3 regions of the Thauera butanivorans genome follow, and region 1 is predicted to be linked to each of the others. Evidence: predicted binding sites of a transcription regulator. Region 1 holds the regulator's gene; each other region holds the start of a gene.
The links. Region 1 encodes HrcA, which represses chaperone genes, less so after heat shock. Its sites were predicted from a motif close to TNTTAGCACTCNNNGNCNNNGAGTGCTAANA; they were not measured.
Positions count from the first base shown of each region.

Region 2: the regulator HrcA is predicted to act here: its motif matches at 1,805-1,835, upstream of rpoH (RNA polymerase sigma factor RpoH).
Region 3: the regulator HrcA is predicted to act here: its motif matches at 2,788-2,818, upstream of groES (co-chaperone GroES).

Region 1 is NZ_CP183038.1:1,657,003-1,662,753, forward strand. Features, by position in the region: gene ACNQFN_RS07985 (protein kinase domain-containing protein) at 1-691, shown strand, start outside; gene hemH (ferrochelatase) at 692-1,741, opposite strand; gene hrcA (heat-inducible transcriptional repressor HrcA) at 1,806-2,834, opposite strand; gene ACNQFN_RS08000 (NAD kinase) at 2,967-3,851, shown strand; gene recN (DNA repair protein RecN) at 3,919-5,583, shown strand; gene fur (ferric iron uptake transcriptional regulator) at 5,690-5,751, opposite strand, start outside.
Region 2 is NZ_CP183038.1:1,174,750-1,180,500, reverse strand. Features, by position in the region: gene ACNQFN_RS05655 (DUF4160 domain-containing protein) at 1-311, opposite strand, end outside; gene ACNQFN_RS05650 (OprD family porin) at 470-1,738, shown strand; gene rpoH (RNA polymerase sigma factor RpoH) at 1,863-2,714, shown strand; gene ACNQFN_RS05640 (hypothetical protein) at 2,720-2,854, shown strand; gene ACNQFN_RS05635 (SCO family protein) at 2,867-3,469, opposite strand; gene cyoE (heme o synthase) at 3,568-4,464, opposite strand; gene ACNQFN_RS05625 (COX15/CtaA family protein) at 4,461-5,570, opposite strand; gene ACNQFN_RS05620 (hypothetical protein) at 5,570-5,751, opposite strand, start outside.
Region 3 is NZ_CP183038.1:1,375,344-1,381,094, reverse strand. Features, by position in the region: gene ACNQFN_RS06645 (response regulator) at 1-438, opposite strand, end outside; gene groL (chaperonin GroEL) at 687-2,336, opposite strand; gene groES (co-chaperone GroES) at 2,391-2,681, opposite strand; gene ACNQFN_RS06630 (glycoside hydrolase family 2 TIM barrel-domain containing protein) at 2,987-4,210, shown strand; gene ACNQFN_RS06625 (DUF938 domain-containing protein) at 4,410-5,000, shown strand; gene ACNQFN_RS06620 (autotransporter assembly complex protein TamA) at 5,029-5,751, opposite strand, start outside.

The DNA.
Region 1 (5,751 bases):
GCTCGTCTACAAGATCATCAATGCCGATCCGCCGCAGGTGTCGCAGCTCAACCCCGACGTGCCCGAGCAGATGGATGCGGTGATCCGCAAGGCGCTGGAAAAGGATCTCTATTCGCGCTATCGCAATGGCGCGGAGTTCGCCAAGGATCTCGCCGCGGTGCGCTACCAGATCCTCGACGAGAATTACGTGCCGCCGGACATCAGCCGTTTCATGCAGCTCCGCAAGCTGGCGTTCTTCACCGAATTCGAGGACGTCGAGCTGTGGGAAGTGATGCGGATCTCGTCCTGGCGCAAGGTCGGGCAGCATACGTCGCTGGTGAAGGAAGGCGACAACGACCAGCGCTTCGGCATCGTCCTCGACGGCACGGTGGAGCTGTCGGTCGAAGGACGGCGGGTGATGGAGCTGGGGGCGGGCGAAGTGTTCGGCGCCCAGGCCTGGCTGGACCAGCTCGAACATCGGCACATGCTGTCGGCGGTGTCGCTGACGCCCGTGAGCTATCTCGAGATCAACCCTTCGGCGCTGGCGCTGGCCAGCGAAGAGGTGCTGGAGTGCTTCCGCCGCGAGCTGGGCACGGTGATGGTCCGCCGCCTCGCCCAGATTGCGAAGCTGCTGTCCACGGGCGGGCCGCCCGCGGTGCGCGGCGATTTCACCGCCACCGGCGGACTCGACCTGCAGTTGCTCGAACCCTGATCAGCTTTCCTGCCGCGCAGGGCCGGCGAGCCAGTTGCCCAGGTGATCGACGGCGAGCCCGGCCAGGGCCTCGATCCAGTCCGGTCGCTCGTTGAGGCAGGGAATGTAGTGGAAGCGCTGGCCGCCGCGGCCGAGAAAGGCGTCGCGGCATTCCATGGCGATTTCCTCCAGTGTCTCCAGGCAGTCGGCGATGAATCCCGGGCACAGAACGTCGACGCGGCCGACACCCTGGGTGGCGAGCGCTTCGAGCGTGGGCTGGGTGTAGGGCTGCAGCCATTCGGCTTTGCCGAAGCGCGACTGGAAGGTGACCATCGCCCGTTCGGGCGGCAGGCCGAGCGCCTCGGCGAGCAGCCGGCCGGTGGTCTGGCACTCGTGGTGATAAGGGTCGCCAAGCTCGATCGTGCGCTTGGGCACGCCATGGAAGCTCATCAGCAGGCGATCCGGTTCGCCGTGCGCGGCCCAGTGCTCGCGCACGCTGGCAGCGAGTGCCTCGATGTAGCCCGGGAAGCAGTGGAAGTCGCGCACGAAGCGGATTTCCGGCTGGTTGCGCATCTTTGCCAGGGCGCGGCCGACGGCGTCGACCACCGTTGCCGTGGTGCTGGCCGAATATTGCGGGTAGAGCGGCAGGACGAGGATGCGCATGCAGCCTCGCGCCTGCATCGCGCGCAGGCGCTCGGCGATCGAGGGTTTGCCGTAGCGCATGGCGAAATCGACATCGACCTCGGAGCGGCCGGCCGAGGCCAGGTGGTCGCGCAGCCGGCTGGCCTGGCGTTCGGTATGGACCATCAGCGGCGAGCCGTCTGTGGTCCAGATGCTGGCGTATTTCTTTGCCGATGCGGCCGGGCGGATGTTCAGGATGATGCCGTTGAGGATGGGCCACCAGACGGCGCGGGGGATCTCGACCACGCGTGGATCGGACAGGAATTCCTTCAGGTAGGGGCGCAGCGCGCCGGCCGTGGGCGCATCGGGCGTGCCGAGATTGACGAGCAGGATGCCGGTACGGGCGGGGGCGTCGTGTGAAGCGGGCGGTTCGGGCCGGTAGCGGGCCATGCTTGTCCTTGTTTGTGGGGCCGGACAGGGCGAAACCGAAGTCCGCCTGGTCCGGAACGGTGTTTCAGGTGTTCGACGATAGCGCGTTGGACAGCAGCCGGGCGGTGATGTCGACGATCGGAATCACGCGATCGTAGGCCATCCGGGTCGGGCCGATGACACCCACCGAGCCGACGATCTGGCCGTCCACCTCGTAGGGTGCCGTGATCACACTGCAGGCGTCGAGCGGCGCGAGACCGGATTCGCCGCCGATGAAGATCTGCACTCCGTCGGCCTTGTTCGACAGTTCGAGTAGCTGCACGAGGCTGGTGCGCTGTTCGAAGAGCTTGAACAGTTCGCGCAGGCGCGACATGTTCGACGACAGGTCCTCGACGTCGAGCAGATTGGTTTCACCGGAAATGACGTAGCGAGTGGCCGTTTCTTCCGCGGCGGCACTGCCGGCATCCACGGTCGCGGTCATCAGTTCGGTCATGTCGCTGCGCAGCTGGCGCAGCTCGTCCATGACGCGGCGGCGGATCTCGTCGAAGGACAGGCCGGCGAAATGCTCGTTCAGGTAGCTCGCGGCGCTGCTCAGCTCACTGGCACTGTAGGCACGGCGGGTCATCAGGATCCGGTTCTGCACGTCGCCGGCGGTGGTGACGATGATCAGCAGGATGCGGTTTTCGGACAGGCTGATGAATTCGAACTGCCGGATGCGGACGGCGTCCTTGCGCGGGGCGACGACGATGCCGGCGAACTGCGTGAGGTTCGACAACAGGTGCGAGGCCGAATTGAGCAGCCGCTGTGGCTGGTCGGGCTGGAGCTGGCCCTTGAGTTCATGTACCCGCGTGGTGTCGAGCGGCTGGACCGTCAGCAGCGAATCGACGAAGAAACGGTAGCCGCGCGCCGTCGGAATCCGGCCGGCGGAGGTGTGCGGACTGGCGATCAGGCCGAACTCCTCCAGGTCGCTCATGACGTTGCGCACCGTTGCCGGCGACAGCTCCAACCCGGAAAAGCGCGACAGCGCGCGCGAACCGACAGGCTGGCCGTCCGCGATGTAGCGTTCGATCAGGGTTTTCAGCAGGATCTGGGAACGAGCGTCTAAGGAATTCATGGCAGACGAAGAATATAGCCCGGATCATCCATCGATGGATATTCCGGATATCTCCCGGTCCCTGCCGCCGGGCTTCGGCACCGCCGTTCAGTGCTCGCCAAGGTGCTGGCGGGATATGGTTTAATCCGCGTCATGAGCGCCAAATTCCACAACATCGCCCTCGTGGGCAAGTACCAGAGTCCGGACGTGGCCGAATCGGTCATGACGATCGCCCGTTTCCTGCGCGAGCGCGGACGCATGGTGTGGATCGAGCAGGGCACGGCGAGTTCCATCGGCGGCGCGGGCGATTTTCCGGTTGCCGGCTATGAGCGCATCGGCGGCGAAGTCGATCTGGCCGTGGTGGTCGGCGGCGACGGCACCATGCTCCACACCGCCCGCCGTCTGGCCGAGTACGGCGTGCCACTGGCCGGGGTCAATCTCGGCCGCCTGGGTTTCCTGACCGACATCGCGCTGAACGATGCCAATGCACGCCTCGCCGAGATCGTCGAAGGGCGCTTCCGCGAAGAGCTCCGCTTCATGCTCGACGCCGAAGTGCTGCGGGGCGGCGAGCGCATCTTCCAGACGCTGGCGCTCAACGACGTCGTCGTCAATAAGGGCGAACTCGGGCGGATGATCGAATTCGAACTGTCGATCGATGGAGAGTACGTCTATACCCAGCGTTCCGACGGCATGATCGTGTCGACGCCGACGGGCTCCACCGCCTATGCCTTGTCGTCCAATGGTCCCATCCTGCATCCGAGCGTCGACGGCATCGCCCTTGTGCCGCTGTGTCCTCACGCGCTGACGGCACGGCCGATCACGCTGCCGGACAGCTGCCGCATCGACATCGTGCTGCTGCCTCCCCAGGATGCGCGGGTGCATTTCGACGGCCAGGCCCGTTTCGATCTGCGTGCCGGCGACTGCGTGCGCATGACCCGTTCGAGACATGGCCTGAGGCTGCTGCACCCCGAGAGCTACAGCTATTTCGCCATGCTGCGCGAAAAGCTCCACTGGAGTGCCCCGCCGCGGCACAACTGATGCGGGCATCCATGCCGTACCCGCCTCATACCGAGCACTGTCTTCCTCCATTCTTCACTGAGCTGCCATGCTGAGAAGCCTGTCCATCCGCGACTTCGTCATCGTCGACCATCTCGAGCTCGAGTTCGAAAAGGGGTTTGGCGCGTTGACCGGGGAAACCGGTGCCGGCAAGTCGATCCTGCTCGATGCGCTCGGACTCGCATTGGGTGGGCGAGGAGAGGCGGGCATGGTCCGCCGCGATCGCGAGCGGGCCGACGTGGTTGCCGAATTCGACCTGCCGGACGGCGGCGGCTTGCGTGCCTGGCTGGCCGAGCAGGAACTGCCGGCCGAGGACGGGACCGTGCTGTTGCGCCGCACCATCGACAGCAGCGGGCGTGGCCGGGCCTGGATCAATGGCACCAGCGTGACGCTTGCGCAATTGCGCACGGCCAGCGACTGGCTGGCCGACATCCATGGCCAGCATGCCCACCATGCCCTGCTGAAGCCCGAAACGCAGCGCCAGTTGCTCGATGCGCATGCCGATGCCCAGGGACTGGCTGCCGACGTGGCCGAGCGCTATCGGGCCTGGCAGCACATTCTTCGCCTGCGGCGCGAGGCCGAAGCCGATTCGGCCAGTTCGGCGCGTGAGCGCGAACTGCTCGCATGGCAGATCCGCGAGCTTCAGGAGCTCGGCTTCGATGCGGCGGAGTGGGGCGAACTGAACGTCGAGCACGGTCGTCTGGCGCATGCCGCGGGCCTGATGGAGGGCGCGGACGAGACCCTGGCTGCCCTCGGCGAAGGCGAGGTGGCGGTGTGCTCGATCCTGCGCCACCTCGATGGGCGCCTGGCCGCGCTGGCCGACATCGACCCTGCGCTCGCCGATGTGCGGGAGCTGCTGTCGTCGGCGGCGATCCAGGCGGATGAAGCCCTGCACGCCTTGCGCCGCTATCGCGACCGGCTCGACCTCGATCCGCAGCGGCTGGCCGAGATCGAAGGGCGGATCGCGGCCGTCACCGATGTCGCACGCAAGTACCGCGTCGCGGTGGACGAGTTGCCCGAGCTGCTGGCGCAGTGGCAGGCCCGGCTCGATACCCTGGAGGAAACGGCCGATCCGGCACGGCTGGCCGCCGACGAGGCTCGGGCGAGGAAGGCCTTCGGCGAGGCGGCGGCGGCGCTGTCCGCCATCCGGCGTCCGGCCGCCGAAGCCCTGTCTGCGACGATCACCGACGCCATGCAGACGCTGGCGATGGCGGGTGGGCGTTTCGAGGTGGCGCTGGAAGCCTGCGAGCCGTCGTCGAACGGAGTCGAGACCGTCGAGTTCCGCGTCGCCGCCAACCCGGGGCAGTCCTTGCGCAGTCTGGCCAAAGTCGCTTCAGGTGGTGAGCTTTCGCGTATCGGGCTGGCGATCCAGGTCATGACCAGCCGTTCGAGCGATACGCCGACCCTGATCTTCGACGAGGTCGATGTCGGCATCGGCGGCCGTGTGGCCGAGATCGTCGGCAAGCTGCTGGCGAAGCTCGGCGAAGACCGGCAGGTGATGTGCGTGACGCACCTGCCGCAGGTCGCCGCCTGCGCCGACTGGCAGTGGCGCATCGCCAAGCGGGAGCAGGCGGGCGAGACCTTGAGCGAAGTGCAGGCGCTGGACGAGACCGGGCGAATCGAGGAGATCGCGCGCATGCTCGGCGGCGTGAGCATCACGGCGACGACGCGCGAACATGCGGCGGAAATGCTGGGCTTAGCCCCGGAAAAGTAGCTCGCGGCAAGGCGAACCCTGGGAACGGGATGGATTCCCGTGCAGCCCCCGCGGGCGGATCCGCCTGCCTCGTGAGGGGCTGCAACCCGCAAGGCTCTTCGGGGTCTTACGATTCCTTCTGTGCCTGGCCGCTCGGACAGTCTTCCTTCATGCAGTCGCCGTAAAGGT
Region 2 (5,751 bases), 480 kb from region 1:
AGTTCATGATCGACCGCCGTTCCGAACAGGGTCCTGATGATGCCCAGCTTGTGCCTGACGGTGGCCGGGCTCTGGCACGATGCGAGCAAGTGGTCGCGGAAAGCCAGCAGATTCCTGCGGCGCACATCCGCAAGCGGCATTCCGCCGGTGAAGGCGGCGAAGGCATCGAGAACCTTGCGGTACTTGGCGACCGTCGCTGCCCGGCGGCCGGGCGACGAGCGCTGCCACAGTTCGAACAGCAGTGCATAGGCGTCGGTAGCAGCCGTTGCGGCCGGCGCTTGCTCGATCACGTGGCACTGTCCCATGTTCATGTTCTTCACTTCAGGCTCCTGGCGTCATCAAAGAAGGCCGGGAGCCTAAACATCCGATCCGGCAACGGTGAAGCATGCGAAAATCCGCGCCGGGGAGATCGCGGCTGCATTCGATGCAACGCATCCGCCACACATCAAACAACAGCAAGGAAAAAACAATGACGTCGAAGAAATGGGCGTGTTCGATCGCCCTCAGCCTGGCCGCCACGGCCCCGGCAATGGGCGCAGGCCAATCCGAAGCGCGCGGCTTCATCGAGGACAGCTCGCTGGACCTGTTCCTGCGCAATGCCTACATCAGCCGTGATTACAAGCAGGGCAGGCAGGACAAGGCCGAATGGGGCCAGGGCGCGGTGCTGAACTTCACTTCGGGCTTCACCCAGGGCACGGTCGGCTTCGGCGTCGATGCCTTCGGCCTGTATGCCGTCCGCCTCGACAGCGGCCGGGGACGTGCAGGCGCAGCGGGTATCGACTTTTTCCACGTGGGCAATGACGGCAAGGTCGAGCACGACGTCGCCAGGGCCGGCGGCTCGGTCAAGTTGCGCTTTTCCAACACCGTGCTCGCCTACGGCGATCTGCGGCCGACGCTGCCGGTGCTCAACCACGACGCCTCGCGCCTGATGCCGGAAAGCTTCACCGGCACGATGATCACCTCGAACGAGATCGAAGGCCTGACGCTGCACGCCGGCCGCTTCCATGCCGAAGCACGCAAGAGCGACGAAAGCCGCGACGGCGGCAGGCTGAAGGCCATCGACCTGATCGGCGGCCGCTACCAGTTCAACGAAGTGTTCAGCGGCGCGCTGTATGCATCTGACATCGAGGACGTGCTCGAGCGCCAGTACATCAACCTGAACTACGTGCGCCCGCTGGCGCAGGGCGATTCGCTCACGCTCGACTTCAACGGCTACAACACCAGGCAGGACAAGAAGTTCGACCCCGACGAAGGCAAGAACCGCATCTGGAGCCTGGCCGCGACCTATGCCACCGGCCCGCACGCCTTCACCGTGGCACACCAGCGCAGCAGCGGCGACGTCGGCTTCAACTACGGCTTCTACCAGAGCGAAGGCTGGGTGGGCAACGGCGGCAGCACGATCTTCCTCGCCAACTCCTTCTGGTCCGACTTCAACGCCAAGGACGAGCGTTCCTGGCAACTGAGCTACGCGGTGGACTTCACCGAGTACGGCGTGCCCGGCCTGAGCTACGTCGTCGCCTACGTCCGCGGCGACAACATCGACGCCGGCGCGCCGAGCCGCGGCAAGGAACGCGAATGGTTCAACCAGTTGAGCTACAAGGTGCAGAGCGGTGCAGCCAAGGACCTGAGCATCCGCCTGCGCGCGTCCTTCCTGCGCGTTTCGGAGGACGCCCGCGCCTATAACAGCGAGGGCAACGAGATCCGCGTGTTCGTCGACTATCCGCTGAACCTGTTCTGATCCGCATGGCGGCGGGGTGCCGGATGATCGGCGCCCTGCCAAGAACAGCACGGAACTCCCTCCCGCGTTTAGCACTCTCAAGGCGCGAGTGCTAAAATCGAGCACACAAGGAGGACACAAGCCTATGTCTCAAGCCCTGTCGTTTCCCGTTCCCGCCACCGGCAGCCTGGATCAGTACATCCAGAGCGTCAATCGCATGCCCATGCTCAGCGAGCAGCAGGAAGTGGAACTGGCAACGCGCCTGCGCGAGCAGGGGGATGTCGACGCGGCGCGCCAGTTGGTGATGTCGCATCTGCGGGTGGTGGTCGCGATCGCACGCGGCTACCTGGGCTACGGCCTGCCGCACGCCGACCTGATCCAGGAAGGCAACGTCGGCCTGATGAAGGCGGTGAAGCGCTTCGACCCCACGCGCGGCGTGCGTCTGGTTTCGTTCGCGATGCACTGGATCAAGGCCGAGATCCACGAATACGTGCTGAAGAACTGGCGCCTGGTCAAGATCGCCACCACCAAGGCCCAGCGCAAGCTGTTCTTCAACCTGCGCAGCCTGAAGCAGGACGCCGGCACCTTGAATCCGGTCGAAGTCGATGCCATCGCCACCCAGCTCGGCGTCAAGCCCGAGGAAGTGGTCGAGATGGAAACCCGCCTCGGCGGCCGCGACATTCCGCTGGAAGGCAGCGGCGACGACGAGGACGAACGCTTCGCGCCGATCGCCTACCTGCCCGATCCGCACGCCGAACCTTCCGAAGCGCTGGCCCGCACGCAGCTCGCCCACATGCAGGACGTCGGCCTGCGCAATGCCCTGGCCAGCCTCGACGACCGCAGCCGCAACATCGTCCAGCGCCGCTGGCTGAGCGAAGGCGACAGCGCCACGCTGCACGAACTGGCAGCGGAATACGGCGTCTCTGCCGAACGCATCCGCCAGATCGAGGCCAAGGCGATGCAGAAGATGCGCGGCATGCTGGCCGACGCTGTCTGAGCGGCATGAAGATCTATCTGGACGTATGCTGCTCCAATCGGCCATTCGACGATCAGAGCCAGACACGCATTCGGCTTGAAACTGAAGCCAAGCTGGTTCTGCAAGTTGAGGCAGGCGAATCCATCATCGAACTCCGCTGACGCCCGGCAGATTCATTTCCCCGCCAGCAGCGCCCCGATGTCCGCCGCGACCTTGGCCGGCTCTTCGCCATGCTTCATGTACAGGCGCAGCCGGCCCTGCGGATCGAACACGTAGGTGCCGGCCGAGTGGTCGACGGTGTAGTGGCCGTCGGGGTCGCCGCTCTTGCGGTAGAAGACGCGGAAATCCTTGGCAACCGCGGCGATCTGCTCCGGTGTACCGTACAGCCCGAGGAAGCGCTCGTCGAACACCGGCACGTATTCCGCCAGCAGCGCCAACGTGTCGCGTTCGGGATCGACGGTGACGAACAGCACCTGGACCTTGTCGCCATCGGCACCGAGTTGCTGCATCACCATGCTCATGTCGGACAGCGCAGTCGGGCAGACATCCGGGCACTGGGTGTAGCCGAAGAAGATCGTCACGACCTTGCCCTTGAAGTCCGCCAGCGTGCGCTCCTGGCCATGATGGTCGGTGAGCCGCAGCTTCTGGCCGTACTCCGCGCCGGTGATGTCGGTGCTGTGGAAGACGGGTTCGGGCGGCGCACAGGCCGCGAGCAGGCCGAGCGCGAGCAGGGGCGCGGCCAGCGGGCGCAGGAAACGGGCAAGGGAAAGAGACATCGGGCACCTTGATGCTGCTTGTTCGGTCAGCCCCCGATGATAGACGTTCGCGGCACACCGGGCACGGCCCATGCGTCAAGCTGCCGCACCCGGACGCATCACCAGGGCAGGTAGTGATCCATCAGCAGCGCCGCGAACAGTCCGAACAGATAGACGATGGAAAAGCGGAAGGTGCGCCGCGCCAGGGCATCGCTGTAATCGCGGTACAAGCGCCAGGCATGAAGGATGAAGCGCAGGCCGAGCCCCACCGCCACACCGAGATAGAGCGCGCCGCTCATGCGCGTGGCAAAGGGCAGCAGCGTGACGCCGAACAGGATCAGCGTGTACAGCAGCACCGACAGCCGGGTGAATTCGGCGCCGTGCGTCACCGGCAGCATCGGCAGCCCGGCGCGCGCGTAGTCGGCCGTGCGGTACAGCGCCAGCGCCCAGAAATGAGGCGGCGTCCACGCGAAGATGATGAGGAACAGCAGCAGCGCATCGGCATTGACTTCGCCCGACACCGCGGCCCAGCCCAGCACCGGCGGCATTGCGCCGGAGGCGCCGCCGATGACGATGTTCTGCGGCGTATGGGGCTTGAGCAGCACCGTATAGACCACCGCATAGCCGATGAAGGTGGCGAGCGTCAGCCACATCGTCAGCGGGTTGACCGCCTGGTGCAGCACCATCAGGCCGAAGCCGCCCAGCATGCCCGCGAACAGCAGCACTTCGGCCGGCGCAAGGTCGCCGCGCGGCAGTGGACGGCCCCGGGTCCGCGCCATGCGGGCGTCGATCTGGCGCTCGATCAGACAGTTCATCGCCGCCGCCGCACCCGCCACACAGGCGATGCCGAGCGTGGCGGCAAACACGGTCAGCGCATCCGGCAGCCCCGCCGGCACGGCGAGGAACATGCCGATCACCGCACAGAACACGATCAGCGTGTTCACCTTGGGCTTGGTCAGAACGTAGAAAGCTCGCAGACGGCCGGCACGCGCCGTTCCCAGGGCAAATGTCTTCATGGTCTCCCCTCCTCGAACACGACCGGCAGCGTGCCATGACTCCGCCGCGCCGGCAGCGCCACGACACCCGGCGCAGCCAGCCGGAAATTCACCCACACCATGATGCCGACCAGCAGGGCGGCACCCGCGTTGTGCGCCGCCGCCAGCGGCAAGGGCAGCGACAGCAGCACATTGGCGATGCCCAGCCCGATCTGCAGCACCAGCGCCGCCAGCAGCGTCGCACCGGCATCGAAAGTGTCCTGCCGCCGGCAAAGCGCCCAACCCAGCAGCAGCAGAGCCCCGCCGGCCACCAGCGCGCCGATGCGGTGCGACCAGTGGATGGCGGTGAGCGCGGCGTTCGACAGCAGTTCGCCATCGGCCGTCATGCCCAGCTCGCGCACGACGTGGAAGGCATTGGCATAATCGGTCTCGGGCGCGAAGCTGCCGTGGCAGGTCGGGAAGTCCGTACAGGCGAGCGCGGCGTAATTGGTGCTGGTCCAGCCGCCGAGGGCAACCTGGATGACGAGCAGCACGAAAGCCAGCCGCGCCCCGACCGACAGCATTGGCGTAGATCGCAGGCCATCGCGCCCCGGGCCGATGCGTCCCGGGCCTTCCCGGCTCGCCCTTGCATGGGCTTGCCCCGCGCCACAGGCGCGCAGCGCCAGCCAGGCCAGCAGCGCCAGCGTGGTCAGCCCGCCGAGCAGGTGTGCAGTGACGATGGCCGGCTTCAGCAGCAGCGTCACCGTCCATTTGCCGAGCAGGCCCTGGAACACCACCACGCCGACCAGCGCCAGCGCCACCCCGGGCGCGGCGCGCGGATGGTCGCGCAGACGCCATGCCAGCACGGCAATGGCAAGGATGAGCAGGCCGAGGCTGGCGGCCAGATAGCGGTGGATCATCTCCTTCCACGCCTTCGCCAGGCTGACCGGCCCGTGGGGTTCGGCGGCATGCACGTCGCGGATGACATCGGCGGCATGGGCCGGCGTCAGCTTGCCATAGCAACCCGGCCAGTCCGGGCAGCCGAGGCCGGCGTCGGCCAGGCGGACGTAGGCGCCGAAGACGACGACGACGAAGGTCAGCAGCAGCGCACCGAGCGCGAGCCGGCGATACCAGGCGAGCATGGCCATCACAGCCGCTCTCCCCTGCCCAGCGCCGAGTACTTCAGCAGACGCTGCAGATCCTTGGTCAGCGCACGCGCCGCTTCGGTGACGTCGAGCCGGTCGTCGAAACGCATCATCACCTTGCCCAGCGGATCGACGAGATAGATCGTCCCCGTCAGACTGCCGGACGCCGGCGGCGGCAGCGCAG
Region 3 (5,751 bases), 280 kb from region 1:
TACCTGGCCGTCCACCTTGACGACACGGTCGGCCTGGTCGTAGGACAGGCGCCCCAGTTCGAGGCAGCGCGCCTGACCGGTGCCGCGGCGCGTCAGGGCACGCACACGCGCCTCCAGTTCGGGCAAGGCGAACGGTTTGGCCATGTAGTCGTCCGCCCCTGCATCGAGCCCGCGCACACGGTCATCGACGCCGTCCTGCGCCGTCAGGATCAGCACCGGCAGCGCCGACTTGCGCGCTCTCAGGCGCTTGAGCACCTCGATGCCCGGCAACCGCGGCAAGCCGAGATCGAGAATGAGCAGATCGTAGGACTGGGACGCCAGCGCCGCGTCGGCGTCGATGCCGTTGTCGACATGATCGACGGCATACCCATTGCGCTTCAAGGCGCGGCCGATGCCGTCGGCAATCACGGGATCATCTTCTGCCAGCAGAATACGCATGGAATTCCGGGATGTAAGTTGTGCGTAAGCGAATGCACCTAGCATTTACTGGAATGCACTTCCTTTGCTCGGTCGCTGGATGCAGCGGAAGCAACCAATTATCCCACGGATTCTGACTACACTGGCAGCAAGGGCGAAAGAGCCTGTGCAGCGCCTGCCGCAAACTGAAAAGGCCCCGCTTGCGCGAGGCCTTCCTGGTCAGACGGCAAGCGGCAAACCTGCCGAAACAGGCTTGCCGCAGGCGGGCATCACATCATGCCGCCCATACCGCCCATGCCACCCATACCGCTCATGTCGGGCATGCCGCCGGCCGGCTTGTCTTCGGCCAGCTCACCGACCATGCAGTCGGTGGTCAGCATCAGACCGGCGACCGAAGCGGCGTTCTGCAGCGCGGTGCGGGTCACCTTGGTCGGATCCAGCACGCCCATCTCGACCATGTCGCCGTACTCGCCGGTGGCCGCATTGAAGCCGTAGTTGCCCGAACCTTCGACGACCTTGTTCACCACCACGCTCGGCTCGTCGCCGGCGTTGGCGACGATCTCGCGCAGCGGCTGCTCCATCGCGCGCAGCACGATCTTGATGCCGGCGTCCTGGTCGTGGTTGTCGCCCTTCAGGCCGCCCAGGTTGGCGCGGGCGCGCAGCAGCGCAACGCCGCCGCCCGGCACGATGCCTTCTTCCACCGCAGCGCGGGTAGCGTGCAGGGCATCCTCGACGCGAGCCTTCTTCTCCTTCATTTCGACTTCGGTCGCGGCGCCGACCTTGATCACGGCAACGCCGCCGGCCAGCTTGGCCACACGTTCCTGCAGCTTTTCGCGGTCGTAGTCGGAGGTCGCTTCCTCGATCTGCACGCGGATCTGCTTGACGCGGGCTTCGATGCGATCGGCCTGGCCATCACCGTCGATGATGATGGTGTTTTCCTTGCCGATCTCGATGCGCTTGGCCTGGCCCAGGTCTTCCAGCGTGGCCTTTTCCAGCGTCAGGCCGACTTCTTCGGCGATGACTTGGCCGCCGGTCAGGATGGCGATGTCTTCCAGCATGGCCTTGCGGCGGTCGCCGAAGCCCGGAGCCTTGACCGCGCAGGTCTTCAGGATGCCACGGATGTTGTTCACCACCAGCGTGGCCAGGGCTTCGCCCTCGACGTCCTCGGCAATGATCAGCAACGGACGGCCGGCCTTGGCGACTTGCTCCAGCACCGGCAGCAGGTCGCGGATGTTGGAGATCTTCTTGTCGAACAGCAGCACGAACGGGTTGTCGAGGATCGCGACCTGCTTGTCCGGGTTGTTGATGAAGTAGGGCGACAGGTAGCCGCGGTCGAACTGCATGCCTTCGACGACGTCCAGCTCGTTGTTCAGCGACTTGCCGTCTTCGACGGTGATCACGCCTTCCTTGCCGACCTTGTCCATCGCATTGGCGATGATGTCGCCGATGTCGCTGTCGGAGTTGGCCGAGATCGAGCCGACCTGGGCGATTTCCTTGTTGGTCGAGCAGGGCTTGGACAGCTTCTTCAGCTCTTCGATGGTGGCGGCGACGGCCTTGTCGATGCCGCGCTTCAGGTCCATCGGGTTCATGCCGGCGGCGACGTACTTCATGCCTTCGCGCACGATCGACTGCGCCAGCACGGTGGCGGTGGTGGTGCCGTCGCCGGCGATGTCCGAGGTCTTGGAAGCGACTTCCTTGACCATCTGCGCACCCATGTTCTCGAACTTGTCCTTCAGTTCGATTTCCTTGGCGACCGACACGCCGTCCTTGGTCACGGTCGGGGCGCCGAACGAACGCTCCAGCACCACGTTGCGGCCCTTCGGGCCCAGGGTCACCTTGACCGCGTTGGCGAGGATGTTGATGCCGGCGACCATGCGTTCGCGGGCGGAATCACCAAACTTGACTTCTTTAGCTGCCATTCTTCAGAACTCCGGAATTTTTTAAGGATTAGCGCTTCAGGAACGGGAGAAGGCTCAGCCTTCGACCACGCCCATGATGTCTTCCTCGCGCATCACGAGGAGCTCTTCGCCTTCGACCTTGACGGCCTGGCCGGCGTACTTGCCGAACAGCACCTTGTCGCCCACCTTGACGGCCATCGGACGCACGTTGCCGTCGTCGAGGATCTTGCCGTTACCGACGGCCAGGACTTCGCCCTGATCGGGCTTCTCGCCTGCGCTGTCCGGGATCACGATGCCGCTGGCGGTCTTGCGCTCGGCTTCCAGACGCTTGACGATCACGCGATCGTGCAGGGGACGAATCTTCATCGAGTTCACTCCTATCTTCGGTTCGACTGTTTGGGTTGATGGCTTGCGGGTTGCCCCGCGGAAAATTCGCAGTGGCCCGAATGCAGCAACTGCGCCGCTCCGGGCTTGTTAGCACTCACTGCCAACGAGTGCTAATAATAGGGACGGGGTTCCGGGATTTCAAGTGCAGCCCACGTGATTTCTGCTCTGCCGCCCAAAGCGCCATCGGATGCTGAACTTTTCTGCCGCCGGGCCGCCCCAAGGCAGGACAGACCCTTGGGGAATGGAGCACGGGGCACAGGCACCGCTCCGAACAGTGGATCGACATGAACATTCTTGCGGCAGCCTTCCGGCACACCCTTTTCGCTCTCTCCGTCTGCGTCAGCGGCCTGTGCTCCGCTGCCGGCCAGGCAACGCCGGGAACACAGTGGCAGGGCGCCGCCTTCGAAGGCGATGCAGCCGGCCTCGCCCGCTTGGCCGCCGCCGGCGCCCAGGCGGTACGCGTCTATCGGCAGACCGATGCCTGGGTGCTGGACGAAGCGCAACGGCTCGGCTTGAAGGTGGTCATGGGTCTATGGCTGGAGCATCCGCGCCACGGCTTCAGCTATGACGACGAGCAGGCCGTGCAGGCGCAGGAGCGGGCCATCCTCGAATTCGTCAGGCACCACCGGGGACACCCCGCCCTGCTCGCCTGGGGCATCGGCAACGAAATCGAGACCGCGGTGGAAAACCCGCTGCCGCTATGGCGCGAGGTCGATCGCCTCGCTGCGGCGATCAAGCGGATCGATCCGGTCCACCCGACGCTGATGGTCGTCGCCGATACCGGCATGGACGCTTTCCGCAGCCTGGCGGACTGCTGCCCGAACGTCGACCTGCTGGGCATCAACGTCTATGCCGGCGCGGTATTCGATCTGCCTCGGCGGCTGCGCGACGCCGGCATCGGCAAGCCGGTCGTCATCACCGAGCTGGGGCCGCTCGGCCAGTGGCAGGCCGGCCGCAAACCCTGGGGAGCGCCGGTGGAACCGACCAGCAGCGAGAAAGCCCGCTTCTTCACCGAAGCCCTCGGCTATCTCGCGCGCCAGCCGCAGATTCGCGGCGTATTCCCCTTCCTGTGGGGCGCCAAGCAGGAACAGACCGAAACCTGGCACGGCCTGCTGCTGGCCGACGGCAGCGGCACCGCGATGAGCGATGCACTGGCCTCGTTCTGGGGCCGGCCGGTGGAGAGGCCCGCGCCGGTCGTACGCGGCATCGGCATCGCCGCCGACGCGTTCGCCCCCGGGGCGGAGATTTCGGCCGGAATCGATGCCGTCAATGCCGATGGCACGGCGCTGGAGACGGAATGGAAGATCCTTGCCGAAGCCACCGATCTGCGCAAAGGCGGTGACCACGAATCCCCGCCCGCTCGCATCGCCACGCGCATCCTGCACGCCGATGCCGCCAGCGTGCGCCTGCTGGCACCTGCCGAGCCGGGGGCCTATCGCCTGTTCATCACCGCGCGCGACCGCCACGGCAAAGCGGCAACAGCCAACCTTCCTTTCCTGGTGCGCTGAAGCTTCCCGTTGCCGGACGCCCCCGTTCTCCGGCATGGGCTCGGCCAACAATCAGGACATACACATGGAGCGGGGAAAAATTCACGGTCGACGACTGTCGGTGCTCGCCCGGCATGGCGGTCTGGATCACACTCCGCGCTCGACAGTCCAACGACCCGATACATCAGCCTCTCCCCGCCCCATGCCCAACGATCGACGCATGTTCTCCCCTTCCACTGAACGCAACCGCGGCCACATCCTGCCGGTCCTGCAGCGCATCCTGCCCGACGCGGCCTCGGTACTGGAGGTGGGCAGCGGAACCGGCGAGCATGCCGTGTATTTCTGCGCCCACATGCCCTGGCTTCACTGGCAGCCGACCGAAGGCGATCCGGCCGCGATCGACTCCATCACCGCCTGGATCTCGCATTCCGGCCTGCCCAACATCGAGACGCCGCTCGAACTGGAATTGAACAGCGAAACCTGGCCGGTCCGGCACGCCGATGCGGTGGTGGCGATCAACGTGCTGCACTACTCGCCGTGGTCGAGCACGGCGGCGCTGTTTCGTGGCGCAGCCCGTGTGCTGCCGAAAGGCGGCATCGTCTATTGCTACGGCCCCTACCGTCGCGACGGCGCGCATACGGCGCCGTCCAATGCCGCATTCGACGAATGGCTGCACGACGTCGATCCCGGCTTCGGCGTGCGCGACCTGGAAGCGGTGGAGGCCGAAGCCCGTGAGCATGGCTTCCGGCTCGACGAAGTCATCGAAATGCCGGCCAACAACTTCAGCCTGATCTTCCGGCGCGAAGCCTGAGGCCGGAGCACCGGGCCCGGCAGCCGGATCAGAAGGCGATCGCCACGCCGAAGTGCAGCCGCAGCTTGCGTTCGTCGTGCCCCCAGGCGAGATCGACTGCCAGCGGCCCGGCCGGGCTGCGCCAGCGAGCGCCGACGCCATAGCCCGTGTGCGGATCGAAATCGCCGCGCGTATCGGCCGCGTCGCCCGCATCGACGAACACCGCCGCTCCCCACTGCGGCTCGAACCAGCGCACGTATTCCGCGCTCATGGTGCCGAGGTAGCGTCCGCCGACGGTCGCCCTGCCTTCGCTGACACCGAGGCTCTGGTAGGCGTAGCCGCGCACCGATTGCGCACCCCCGGTCCGGAACAGGAAGTCCTGCGGAATGCCTTCGCGCGAATCGGCCAGCGTCACGCCGGCCTCGCCGCGCAGGATGAAGACGTCGCGTTCGCCGACCGGCTGGTAGCGCACCGCGCGGCCATACAGGCGGACGAAATCCTGGTCGGCCAGCGCCACCGCCGTACCGCCGCCGACCTGGAACTCCAGCACGTAACCGCGCGTCGGGTCGAGCAGATCATCGACGGCCCGCCGGAGCCAGGTCCAGTTGAGGGTCAGCGTATTCTGCGAACTCTCGTCCGCGCCGCTGGGCTGGATGCGCTCGTGCTGCAGCCGCAGCGCGAGCTGAGTCTCGATGTCGCCCCGCACCGTGCTGCGCGTCGCGCCCACGGCCTGCGAACTGATCTTGAGTCCTTCGAGATCGCTGCGATCGAT